4 regions of the Exiguobacterium sp. UBA6282 genome follow, and region 3 is predicted to be linked to each of the others. Evidence: predicted binding sites of a transcription regulator. Region 3 holds the regulator's gene; each other region holds the start of a gene.

What was found. Region 3 encodes LexA, which represses DNA repair genes until DNA is damaged. Its sites were predicted from a motif close to CGAACATATGTTCG; they were not measured.
Region 1: B2751_RS07115 (NUMOD4 domain-containing protein) is a predicted target of LexA. The motif match lies at 1,599-1,612, and genes of this name have one in related genera.
Region 2: uvrB (excinuclease ABC subunit UvrB) is a predicted target of LexA. The motif match lies at 1,208-1,221, and genes of this name have one in related genera.
Region 4: recA (recombinase RecA) is a predicted target of LexA. The motif match lies at 1,522-1,535, and genes of this name have one in related genera.

Annotation. Positions count from the first base shown of each region.
Region 1 is NZ_DJUM01000022.1:72,901-76,100, forward strand. Features, by position in the region: gene B2751_RS07100 (DNA alkylation repair protein) at 1-581, shown strand, start outside; gene B2751_RS07105 (GNAT family N-acetyltransferase) at 582-923, shown strand; gene B2751_RS07110 (AAA family ATPase) at 961-1,539, opposite strand; gene B2751_RS07115 (NUMOD4 domain-containing protein) at 1,672-2,199, shown strand; gene B2751_RS07120 (methyl-accepting chemotaxis protein) at 2,247-3,200, opposite strand, start outside.
Region 2 is NZ_DJUM01000014.1:53,001-56,200, reverse strand. Features, by position in the region: gene B2751_RS03995 (PDZ domain-containing protein) at 1-1,068, shown strand, start outside; gene uvrB (excinuclease ABC subunit UvrB) at 1,275-3,200, shown strand, end outside.
Region 3 is NZ_DJUM01000008.1:75,805-79,004, forward strand. Features, by position in the region: gene B2751_RS01890 (YneB family resolvase-like protein) at 1-399, opposite strand, end outside; gene yneA (cell division suppressor protein YneA) at 445-732, opposite strand; gene lexA (transcriptional repressor LexA) at 944-1,558, shown strand; gene B2751_RS01905 (metal-binding protein) at 1,590-2,060, shown strand; gene B2751_RS01910 (MIP/aquaporin family protein) at 2,247-2,948, shown strand; gene glpK (glycerol kinase GlpK) at 2,992-3,200, shown strand, end outside.
Region 4 is NZ_DJUM01000043.1:18,627-21,826, forward strand. Features, by position in the region: gene rny (ribonuclease Y) at 1-212, opposite strand, end outside; gene recA (recombinase RecA) at 406-1,449, opposite strand; gene B2751_RS11270 (competence/damage-inducible protein A) at 1,561-2,793, opposite strand; gene pgsA (CDP-diacylglycerol--glycerol-3-phosphate 3-phosphatidyltransferase) at 2,865-3,200, opposite strand, start outside.

The sequences.
Region 1 (3,200 bases), on a different contig from region 3:
TTCCGAGTCTGATTGCTGATCCGCGACCGGCGTTACCGGTTCTTGACGCGTTACTACAGGATCCGTCACTCTACGTCCGAAAAAGTGTCGCCAATCACTTGAACGATATTTCAAAGACACATCCGGAATATCTGATTGAGCGGATCGAACGTCACTTAGGAACAGATCCGAACACGGACTGGATTTTGCGCCACGCCTCCCGGACGTTACTCAAACGCGGAAATCCAGAAGTCTTACAATTGTTCGGTCACGTTACGCAAGGTGAGGTCGAGATTACAAATTTAGTCGTCTCGCCGGTTACGATTGGTGGAGAGCTCGACTTCTCGTTCACTGTGACGAGTTCAGTTCCACAACGTTTACGCTTGGAGTACGCGATCGATTACGTCAAACAACGCAGAACGAGTCGGAAGGTGTTTCAACTGCGGGAGCGGGAAGTTAAAGGTGTCTTACAAGTCGAACGACGCCAATCGTTTCGGAACATGACGACGCGTGTCCATTATCCTGGTACACACACATTGACGATTTTGATTAATGGAGAGGCTTACGCGACAGCAACGTTTGAGGTCGAGGAGGAGAGCTGAATGCAAGGACGGCATCCGGATTTTAAAACGTCACGATTATTTGTCGAAGCAACGGATGAAGAATCGGGTTGTAAGTGGACGTTGCATGCGATACGTGAGAAAACGATCATCGGAACGATTATCTTCACTTGGAATGCATCCACCGGAACCTTACGTTACACGACGACTGATGAGGACGATCGGCACGGGTACATCACAGAAGCCTTGACGTCGATTTTGTCTTATCTCGCACGGACGTTATTACTGACGCGTGTTTATAGTGAAGCGGGCAGTGACACGGTCTGGCGTCGGAACGGATTTCAGTTGCAGGCGAATCGATATGCACGCGAACTTCATCATTAAAGCCCCGTCTGCTGAGCAGAACGGGGCTTATTTGTGATTAGACCGTTGTTTTCGACCAGTTGAAATGTTCGCAAATCGCTTCAGCGCTTTCACGCGCACTTAACTGTTCCGTATCAAGAAAGAGGTAATTGACGTCCGGCAATTCGCCTGGTAGCGAGCGTGTCCGGTATCCGTCCGCCGTCTCGCGTAAGTCTTGTTCAGAAGTAGCGAGGTCGCGCTTCGTCACTTTGTGCGTCAATCGGTTTTCGGTCGTGTTCCGGTGCAGACGGGTCGCGACCGGCGCATCCAGTTCAACGATATAGACGTCAGCACCTGCTTGTTCGAACAACTCAACCGTTTCTTCGATGAACTCGAGACCACCACCTTCGACGCCGAATAGACAGAGGAATGTAAACAGGACACCTTCAAGCGAACTGTTCGCCATTTCCTTGAACATCTCGCGCCGAATCGTATCTTTTAAGCGGTGATGGGCGGGTTCAGAGAAATCAAAGTAAGGCAATAACAAGTCGATCGTCTGGTGGTTATGGAAGACTTTCATCTCCGTCAACCGTTCGATTTCCTGACCAATCGTCATCTTTCCGACTGCTTGGGGACCAAGTAACAAGACAAATTTCATGGACGAACCTCATTTCCTTTTTCTGCTAAGAATAGCACATTCCGATGAGTGACATCACTAGAACGTTTGTTCGTAATTTGATATAATTCAGGTATGAAGTCCCGTCGTGTCCTTGTCTGAAGGAGGACAACTATGCAAGAGCAATGGAAGGCCGTCATCGGCTATGTAGGTATATATGAAGTCTCGTCACTTGGTCGCGTAAGGTCGCTTGATCGGACGATCGTGACGTGTCGCGGCGTCCGGCAACGCCGAAAAGGTGTCTTGCTCCGACCGCGGCTCAATCGGGAAGGATATCGGAAAGTCACGCTCTATCAACGGGGGCGAGGAGAACGAGTGCAGGTCGGTCTACTCGTTGCGCAAGCTTTTCTGACGGTCGACGTTACGGAAGTGCGACTCGTCCGACGCAACGGTAAACGAGCTGATGATCAGTTGTCGAACTTAGACGTGTTGCCTTCATTTGATCAGCAGTATACCGAACTACTTGGTGAGTTTGATCTCTTATTAGAACAACATGTGACACTGTCATCATTCCAGATTCGAGCGATTCGCGCCCAATATGAAAAAGGGAAGACGATTCGTCAACTGGCGGAGCAGTATCAGGTGACTGAGAACCGGATTCGCAATATCATCGATAAAAAGGAAGCACGTTATATCGGCTGAGAACAGAGGAAAAGAGCGCTTGCCAGGAATGGCAGGCGCTCTTTTTGTTAAGACGACGATTCGCTCGAGCGAACGGTCTGTTGCAACGAACTGATCCGTGACTCGAGTACCGCGCTATGTGTCTTCAATTCCGTTTGCTGAATGACGTGGTGTTGCATTTGATCCCCGAGTACTTGGCTGTAGGACGAGAGCTCTGACATCAACTTTTGGACAGATTGTAGATGCTGTTGCATATTCGACTGGACTTCTGCGACGATTTGACGTTGGTGTTCAACGGTCCCCAGTGTCGTCTCGATCGTCGTCGCTTCAGTCAGCATCTGTTGCAAGTGCTCCGTTGCCGTCTCGAGCTGTTGTGACGTCGAGAGAAACCGTTCCGTCATCTGCGAGAGCGCTTGTTCGACTTGATCGAGACCCGTCGTCCACGTCTGATTGACCTGACGGATGTGGTCCGTACTCGTCCGGATATCGATCGCTAGTCTTTCGACTTCCTTGGCCACGACCGTGAAGCCACGACCGGCTTCGCCAGCACGAGTTGCCTCGATCAGCGCATTTAGCGATAGGCGGCGCGTCTCTTCAGCGACACGCTGGATGTGGGAAATTGAGGTCTCCATCTGCTGCTGTAGATGTGAGGTCTGTTGCAAGATTTGCTCTGTCGTCGCGGATTGTTCCTTCAGCAAGTGGCTTTCTTGTTGTAATGTCCCCAGTGTCGTGTGATTCGTCTGAACAGTCTGTTGAAAACGAGTTACGGCACGTTGGCTGTTCAGAAGTGTCGTTTGCATTTCGCTTAACGCATCGTGTCCTTGGGCAGTCAAACGTGTGGAGGCGATGATCGTCTGATTCATCTGCGTCGATTGCGCAAGTAAGGAACCGGCGACTTCATCGACGGCATGCACCGATTCATCCATCGCGGATAAATGCGAGGAAAAGTGGGGCTGGACGGATTCAAGTTCCTGACTGGCTTGTTGCATCTCGACCGTCAAATCCCCAATCTGTTGCATCAA
Region 2 (3,200 bases), on a different contig from region 3:
GGCATCCGGCGTGTCAAACGGGAACGCGGACTGTTTCGCTCCCGGACACACGGTAAACGAAGCGATGTCCTCGAAACACTTTTACCAGGCCTACTCGTCGGTCTCGTCTTGTCCGTCGTCAGCGGATGGCTCGGATTGACAGTGACACCGCAGTACGCTCTACTGTTGCTTGGACTTTCGAGCGTCCTGCTGTTGATTGGTGTCGTTCGTTTGAACCTGCCACTCTGGCCGATCGTCTTGCTTGGACTGACCGGCTGGTTCGTGATGGATTCACGTCTTGACTCGATCCGAGCGGTCGAGCCGAAGATGGTTTTATTACTTGCAACGTTGACGCTCGTCGCGGAATGTCTCCTCGTCTGGTGGCGCGGGCAGCGGCGTCTGTCACCGTCACTCGTCGTTTCGAAGCGTGGTCGCTTCATCGGTGGGCTGTCAGCGAATAAACTTTGGCTATTGCCTTTGCTCGTCTTTGTTCCGGGCGACGTGCTTGAAGCCTGGTGGCCACGTTACAGCTTCCCGGAACTCGTTCCGGTCGTTCTCTGGTTACCGATCGGTTTCAGTTTCCTCTTTACAGGTAAGCTGCCGAAAGAATTGATGCGTCCGCTCGTTCAAGGACGTTTGATCACGAGTCTTGTTGCAGTTTTATTGACGGTTCTTGCGTACGTGACTGGTCAAGCTGAATGGCTCTACGGAATCGTCTTGTTGCTCGTCCTGCACATTTTGTTGCACCAGCGGGTCAAACGCTTGAACCGGGCGCAAACGCCGTTGTTCCTCAATGGAACGCGTGGTGCCGTTATCCTTGGAACACTTCCCGATAAACCGGCTGCTGAGATGGGCTTGATTCCAGGTGAAGCGATCTATAAGGTCAACGGTGAAAAGGTCGACTCGGAAGCATCGTTCTATGAAGCCATCCAAAAACACAAACCGTATCTGCGTCTTGAAGTCATGAACCATAACGGAGACATCCGTTTTGCGCAACGTGCCTTTTATGAACAAGATCATCATGAGCTCGGTATCCTCTTCGTCAACGAACCGGTCCACGGTCGGACGAAGGTACGCTCTTTGCATTAAACTAGTACATCCCTGTCACGGAACAGCCGTGACAGGGATTTTTTGTCGGCAGAAAAATCGAAGATCAGCACTTGAAGTAAAAAGAAACTTTTGCATTTTCGAAAAAAAGGGTAACTTCCTAAAAGGAGCACTTCATAATCGAATGTTTGTTCGTAAAGTGATACAATAGAAATAGATTTTTTAACGTGATGAGGGGGAAGCAAACGATGGATTTTGAACTCGTTTCACCATTTGAACCAGGCGGTGATCAGCCAACGGCAATCGAAAAATTGGTGACTGGGCTAAAACAAGGCGAACGACATCAGACGTTGCTTGGGGCGACCGGTACCGGGAAGACGTTCACGGTCTCGAACGTCATCAAGGAAATCAAGAAACCGACGCTCGTCCTTGCCCATAACAAAACACTAGCGGGACAACTCTACTCGGAGTTCAAAGAATTCTTCCCAAACAATGCGGTCGAATACTTCGTTAGTTTTTATGATTATTACCAACCGGAAGCGTATGTCCCATCGACGGATACGTTCATTGAGAAAGACTCTTCGATCAACGATGAGATCGATAAGTTGCGTCACTCGGCGACGTCCGCCTTGTTCGAACGAGAGGACGTCTTGATCGTCGCGTCCGTTTCGTGTATCTATGGTCTCGGTAACCCGGAAGAGTACAACAACCACGTCTTGTCACTGCGTGTCGGCAATGAGATGGGGCGAAACGAGATGCTCCGTCGTCTGATCGACATTCAGTATGAGCGTAACGACATCGACTTCCAGCGCGGACGGTTCCGCGTCCGCGGAGACGTCGTCGAAATCTTCCCGGCGTCACGCGACGAACAGTGTGTCCGGGTCGAGTTCTTCGGTGACGAGATTGAACGGATCCGTGACATGGATCCGCTGACAGGTGAGATCGTCGCGGACCGCGAGCACATCTCGATCTTCCCGGCGTCCCACTTCGTGACGGGAGATACCCGTCTACAGAAAGCGATCGCGAACATCGAGAAGGAACTTGAAGTGCAGCTTGCGAAGTTACGTGAAGACAATCAGTTGCTCGAAGCGCAACGGCTTGAACAACGGACGAACTACGACCTCGAGATGATGCGTGAGATGGGTTATTGTTCCGGAATCGAGAACTACTCGCGTCACTTGAACTTGATGCCGGAAGGGGCAACACCGTATACATTGCTCGATTACTTCCCGAAGGACTTTTTACTCGTTGCCGATGAGTCACACGTCACATTGCCACAAATTCGCGGGATGTATAACGGGGACCAGGCACGGAAACAAGTCCTCGTCGATCACGGTTTCCGTCTTCCGTCAGCAAAAGACAACCGTCCGTTACGGTTCGAGGAGTTCGAGGAAAAAGTCAGTCAGGCGATCTATATCTCGGCGACACCAGGACCGTATGAACTCGAACATTCGAAAGAGATGGTCGAGCAAATCATCCGTCCGACCGGTCTCGTTGATCCAACGATCGAGATTCATCCGATCACAGGACAAATCGATTACTTGATGGATAACATCCGTGACCGGGTCGCGAAGAACGAACGCGTTCTCGTGACGACACTGACGAAGAAGATGGCAGAAGATTTGACCGATTACTTGAAAGAGAATGGCGTCAAGGTCAACTACATGCACTCGGAGATCAAGACGCTGGAACGGATTGAAATCATACGTGACTTGCGGCTCGGAAAATACGATGTCCTTGTCGGGATCAACTTGTTACGAGAAGGACTCGATATTCCGGAAGTCTCACTCGTGACGATTCTTGATGCTGATAAGGAAGGGTTCCTCCGGTCGGACCGTTCGCTGATTCAAACGATTGGTCGGGCGGCTCGGAACTCGGAAGGACACGTCATCTTGTTTGCTGATAAAGTCACCGATTCGATGCAACGGGCGATCGATGAGACGGAACGTCGTCGCGCGATCCAGATGGCGTTCAACGAAGAACATGGCATCACGCCGCAGACGATCAAAAAAGACGTGCGTGGTGTTATCAGTACGACGATCGAGAGCGACGATACCGTCGAAAAACTCGAGAAGTTCAACAAACTTAAAAAACCGGAGCGCGAAACGTTGCTTGAACAGCTCGACCAAGAGATGCGTCAAGCGGCGAAGGACATGCAGTTCGAACGAGCTGCC
Region 3 (3,200 bases):
ATTATGCAGTTTCCGTTGGTATTCTTCCACGAGTGAGACGATCTCAAGGACCATCGCTTCTGCATCCGCGAGTTGATATTCTCCATCTGAATCAAGCGTCATCAAGCGGACCCCATGTTTTTTGAATGTATGCAAAATAGCGATTTTTGCATTCCCTCGACCAATCCGTGTATCATCCGTCACGAGGACCGCATCTACCGTATCGCGTGTCACATAATCAAGAACTGTTAGCATCCCTTCCCGATCAACATCATATCCACTCTCTTTTTCAGAGACGATATCTACGACATCAAACCCCTTTTGAGACGCAACCTTCGAAAGCTCCATCCGTTGGCGTTCAATCGAACTATCTTGTGCTTCTTTTTCGGTCGATACTCGACAATAAATCACGACCTTCATCGTACCTCACATCCCTGTTCGTTCTTTCACAACTTTTCCATTTTGTCATTGTTGTGCGATTGGTACAACGATTTTGCTTTTTGAGATGACATGTTTTGTCTCAACATCATTATTTTTGATCAACCAGTTGACGTATTCCTCATCTGACATCGAACCGTCATTGTAGACTTCAGCAATTTGTTCGACTGTAGCGTTCTCATCGACCGTAACGGAAGCCGTCATCAATTGTGCTACCTTTTCATCTGGGCGTGGTGTGAGTAAAAAGATCACGAAGGCAATACTTAATGCATAGAAGAGAATAGAAAAAGCATGAGTACGAATCGTATGAATCATCATGAATCCCTCCAAATATGAAATGAATGAGTTAGAATAAACGTTCGCGGAACAATTGTTCGCATAATTCATAATAAACACAGAACCCGTGTTCGGTCAACACAAAATGTCGAACAATTGTTTGTACGCTCATTTGTTCTATGTTATAGTGAATTTAGAAACATATATTCTTACATTTCAAACTTCAATCCAGAAAGAGGTGGCAATTCGTATGCGGAAAATGTCTAAGCGCCAACAAGAGATTCTCGACTACATCGTCTCTGAAGTGAAACTGAAGGGGTATCCACCATCAGTTCGTGAAATCGGAGAAGCAGTCGGACTCGCGTCTAGCTCGACGGTACACGGTCATTTGGATCGACTCGAGAAACGGGGAATGATTCGCCGTGACCCGACGAAACCACGTGCGATTGAGATATTGCTTGATAAGCCTGAAGAAATCACGGAAGCTATCGTTCATGTTCCCGTCATCGGGAAAGTCACAGCTGGTCTTCCGATTACAGCGATTGAAAACATCGAAGAACAGTTCCCGCTCCCTGCACATTATGTAGGAAACGAAACGGTCTTCATGTTGACGATCGATGGTGAATCAATGATTAACGCAGGTATTCTTGACGGCGATCGCGTCATCGTACGCCAACAAAACACAGCAGAAAACGGAGAAATCGTCGTAGCTATGACCGAAGATAGCGAAGCGACGGTGAAACGGTTCTTCTTAGAAGATCAACAGGTACGTCTACAACCAGAAAATGACTCGATGGATCCGATGTATTTCGATAATGTCTCCATTCTTGGTAAGGTAATCGGCGTGTATCGGACGATTCATTGACGGAGGGACCAGTTACGACTGGTCTTTTTTCATGCCTTCAGGAAATGTACATGATACCGTCAATACCGTCGCACTGACGGGTTACGTTGCGTATTCGGTCGCAACGCAACAAACGGATTGGTTACCGACTGCCATCGGTATCGCTGTCGGTACGCTTTGGTTGTCACCTGACCTCGATTTAAAGTCAGAACCGTATTATCGCTTTGGACCATTTCGAGTCCTGTGGATGCCTTATGTGAAGATCATGCCCCACCGCTCGATCTGGTCACATGGATTGATCATTGGGGATGTCATCCGACTCCTTTATAGTGCTGCACTTGTGATTCCCTTATTATTTCTCAGCTTGTATTTTCAAGTCATCGCGTCAGAGACCATTGATTCCTGGTTCGCTTCCCTACCCGCTTTTGTCATTGGTATCATGGTGGCGAGTACAATTCATATCCTACTAGATTATTCCAGTAGTTGGTTTCGACCTAAAAAAAGAAAAAAGCGTCGTCGTTAACACCTCTTTTGCTTGCTTGCAGGCAAGACGAGGTGTTTTCTTATCCAATTTTTCGTATCTTTAAACATTAAAATAAAAAATTTCCATTCCTATATTTCAATTATATGTATTGAAAACGTTATCAAATCGGAGTAATTTAAAGTAGAAAGACCATTATTTGCTTTAATCCAAAGGGAGGGTTTTTGCATGAATAACTTTGTATTGGAAATGATCGGTACGATGATCCTCATTCTGCTCGGGGATGGTGTCGTCGCCGGTGTCGTCTTGAGAAAGACGAAGTCCGAAAACAGCGGATGGATTGTCATCACGTTCGCTTGGGGTCTTGCCGTCATGACAGGAGCGTTCGTCGCTGCTGAGAGTGGAGCGCACTTGAACCCTGCTTTAACAATTGCACTTGCTTTAAACTCTGATTTACCGTGGGCAGACGTTCCTGTCTATATTGCCGGACAACTTGTCGGAGCTTTCATCGGCGCCATTCTCGTTTGGCTTCATTACATGAAACATTTTGAAGCGACTGATGATCAAGCTGCAAAACTCGGTGTGTTCGCAACAGGTCCAGCGATTCGCCATACGCCGTCGAACTTGATTTCTGAAATCATCGGGACATTCGTTCTCGTCTTCGGTATCTTGGCGCTCGGTTTAACGACATTCGGTGACGGCTTAAAACCACTTATCGTCGGTTTACTCGTCGTCGTCATCGGTCTATCACTTGGTGGTACAACAGGATATGCCATCAACCCGGCCCGTGACCTTGGACCGCGTATCGCACATGCTATCTTACCGATTCCGAATAAAGGGTCATCTGACTGGGGCTACTCATGGATTCCAGTTGTTGGTCCAATCATCGGCGGAGCGCTTGCCGTGTTCATCTATCAATTGATCTACTAAGATCACGTTTCACAAACACATACCGCTCAAGGGGGATTTCGAAATGGAAAACAAGTATATCCTAGCACTCGACCAAGGTACGACAAGCTCACGTGCGATCATCTTCGATCACGACGGGAAAATCGTCAACTCGGCACAACGGGAATTCAAGCAATACTTCCCGCAACCAGGCTGGGTCGAGCACGATGCAAACGAAATCTGGGGTTCGATTCTTGCTGTTATGGCTGAAGCACTCGGAACAGCAGATATCAA
Region 4 (3,200 bases), on a different contig from region 3:
TTACGAAGTTTGAATGCTTCATCTTTCGCTTCGAGTACGGCTTCTTTTTTCGTTGCCTCAGCCGATTCACGCGCACGTTCAACGATTTTATTCGCTTCCGTTTCTGCGCCTTGAATTTTCGCTTCTGCAATCGATTTCCGCAAGAAGTAGCCTACGATGAATGCGATCAGCAAAGTGAGGAGAAGTATGACAATCCAAGTCAGTGTACTCATGGGTTCACCTCCCCTTTGCAAGGTGTTTCTTAGTTCATTTCGGTATTTCATCGAAGCTGTCTAAAAAACGTACATCTATATTGTAAGGATAGCACTCGTTCATTGTCAACGAACGGACGGGAAAGAATTCCACTGTTTTCCTCTTTTACACTAAAAAAGAGAGGATTCGTATGCGAATCCTCTCTGAAACGGTTTATTCAGCAAATAGATCTTCTGGTTGTTCTGCTTCGAAATCAACCGGCTCTTCGCGATCGACGAGACCGTGATGTTCACGAATCAAACGTTCGACCTCTGCTGCGACTTCCGGATGCTCGACCATGTATTGCTTCGCGTTCTCACGCCCTTGACCAAGACGCTCTGAGTTGTACGAATACCATGCACCACTCTTTTGAACGATATCCAGATCCGTTCCGATGTCGATCAACTCACCGACCTTCGAAATACCGAGACCGTACATGATATCAACTTCTGCTTGTTTAAACGGAGGAGCAATTTTGTTTTTGACAACCTTGATCTTCGTTTTGTTACCGACGACGTCCGTACCGTTTTTCAACGCTTCCGCACGACGCACTTCTAAACGAACAGACGAGTAGAATTTGAGTGCTCGACCACCTGGAGTCGTTTCCGGGTTACCAAACATAACACCGATTTTTTCACGGATTTGGTTGATGAAGATGACGATCGTTTTCGATTTATTCGTTGCACCAGACAACTTACGAAGCGCTTGGCTCATCAAACGCGCTTGAAGACCGACGTGTGAGTCACCCATCTCGCCTTCAATCTCTGCTTTTGGTACGAGTGCCGCAACAGAGTCGACGACAAGAATATCGACCGCACCAGAACGAACGAGTGCTTCCGCGATTTCAAGTGCCTGCTCCCCAGTATCCGGTTGTGACAAGAGGAGCTCATCGATGTTGACACCGAGTTTATTTGCGTATGCTGGATCAAGCGCGTGCTCTGCATCGATGAATGCTGCTTGTCCACCTTGTTTTTGAACTTCTGCGATTGCATGAAGCGCTACCGTCGTTTTACCTGACGATTCAGGTCCGTATACTTCGATGACCCGTCCACGTGGGTATCCACCTGCACCTAGGGCAATATCTAATGTAATCGATCCAGAAGAGATCACTGATACCTTCTGATCCGCATTTTCTCCGAGTTTCATGATGGAACCTTTACCGAACTGTTTCTCTATCTGGCGTAACGCCATCTCAAGTGCTGCTTTACGATCACTCACGTAGCAGGCCTCCTTTTAATTATCTTACTGAGATTATTGTACTTCTTTTGAGACCGAATGACAAGCATTTTACGAACATTTATTCGCATACTTGCACTTTGACCAATTTTCTCACTCGGATGCTTTTTCGAGATGTTTCAGTAGAAGGAAATAGGTATCCTTGACGGCGCGCAGTCGAATCATTCCCCGGTCGAACGATGGATATTGCCATTCGACGATGCGTGTTCCATGTGCGTCCGCAACAGCACAATAGACGGTTCCGACCACTTTTCCGCTGTTGCTTGTCGGACCTGCTTCCCCTGTCAACGCGACGGCGATGTCGGATTGATACAGTTCGCGTACCCCTTCAGCCATCGCGATTGCGACTTCTTTACTGACAGCAGTATGCTCTCGTAACAAAACTTCCGGTACCGATAATACGCCTTGCTTCGCTGCATCATCATACACGACGGCGCTCCCACGCAACACTTGACTCGCACCGCTGACATCAACGAGTCCACTTGCGGCAGCTCCTCCCGTCAGTGATTCGGCGAGTGACAGTGTCAATCCTGCTTCTTGATACCGTTTCAGTACGACTTCCGGCAGGCTTGTCTCGCCATATCCATAAAAGTACATGCCCACTTCAGCCAGTACGTGTTGTTCCAGTTCATCGAGCATACGGTCGGCTTCCTGTTGATCGAGTGCTTTAGCAGTCAGACGCAACCGTACTTCAGCGAGTTCCGCATAAGGGGCGACCGATGGATTGGTTGCTTCTTTGATTAACGTTTCCAGGCGATCGTTTAGAGCCGATTCTCCGATTCCGAAGAAACGTAGTGTTCGGGAACGGATTGTCTCTTGACCGAACAAATGACTGAAGTGATCTTTGAGGATTTGCTTCATCTCACGTGGCACACCGGGTAAAACGATATATTGGTGGTGCTCCGTCTGCACCGACATACCGGGAGCAAGACCCGCATCATTGCGTAAAACCGTCGCGCCAGCGATGACTAATGCTTGTTTCCGTTCATTGTTCGTCATCTCCCGTTGACGTGTCTTCAAGAATCCTTCGATTCTTTCGTACGCTGCTTGATCGAGAACGAGATCGCGCCCAAGCAGGTCAGCGAGCACCTCTTTCGTCAAGTCATCCTCGGTCGGTCCAAGCCCCCCTGTGATGACAAGGAGATCCGCCCGCTGTTGCGCCTGACGGAACGTTTCCTGCATCCGCTCGCGGTTGTCACCGACGACTGTATGATAATGAACGTCAATTCCTGCACTGGCTAGCCATTCGGAAAGGTACTGTGCATTCGTGTTGGTGATTTCTCCAAGGAGAAGCTCACTTCCGACTGCGATGATTTCTGCTTTCATGTTGATTCCTCACCTTCTTGAAGTATAAGAAAAGACTGTTCGGTATGACGAACAGTCTAAATTGATCCAACTTACATGGATTTCGTAATTAACTTGATGTTTTTCGAGAAATACTCGACGCCTGAATAGATCGTCAAGATAAGAGCAAGCCACATCGTGATATCTGCGAATGGAATATTCCACATCGCAAAAACGATATCGTGCAATAAATACGCTGTAATCGATGTCAACTGGACCCATGTCTTTGCTTTTCCAGAGTTTCCGGCAGCAAGAACGATGCCTTCGTCAGATGCGACAAGACGAAGACCTGTGACAGCGAACTCACGGCAGAGAATGATGACGACGATCCATGCCGCAACGAACTCAAGTTCCACAAGGTAGACGAGCGCAGCAGCGACTAACATCTT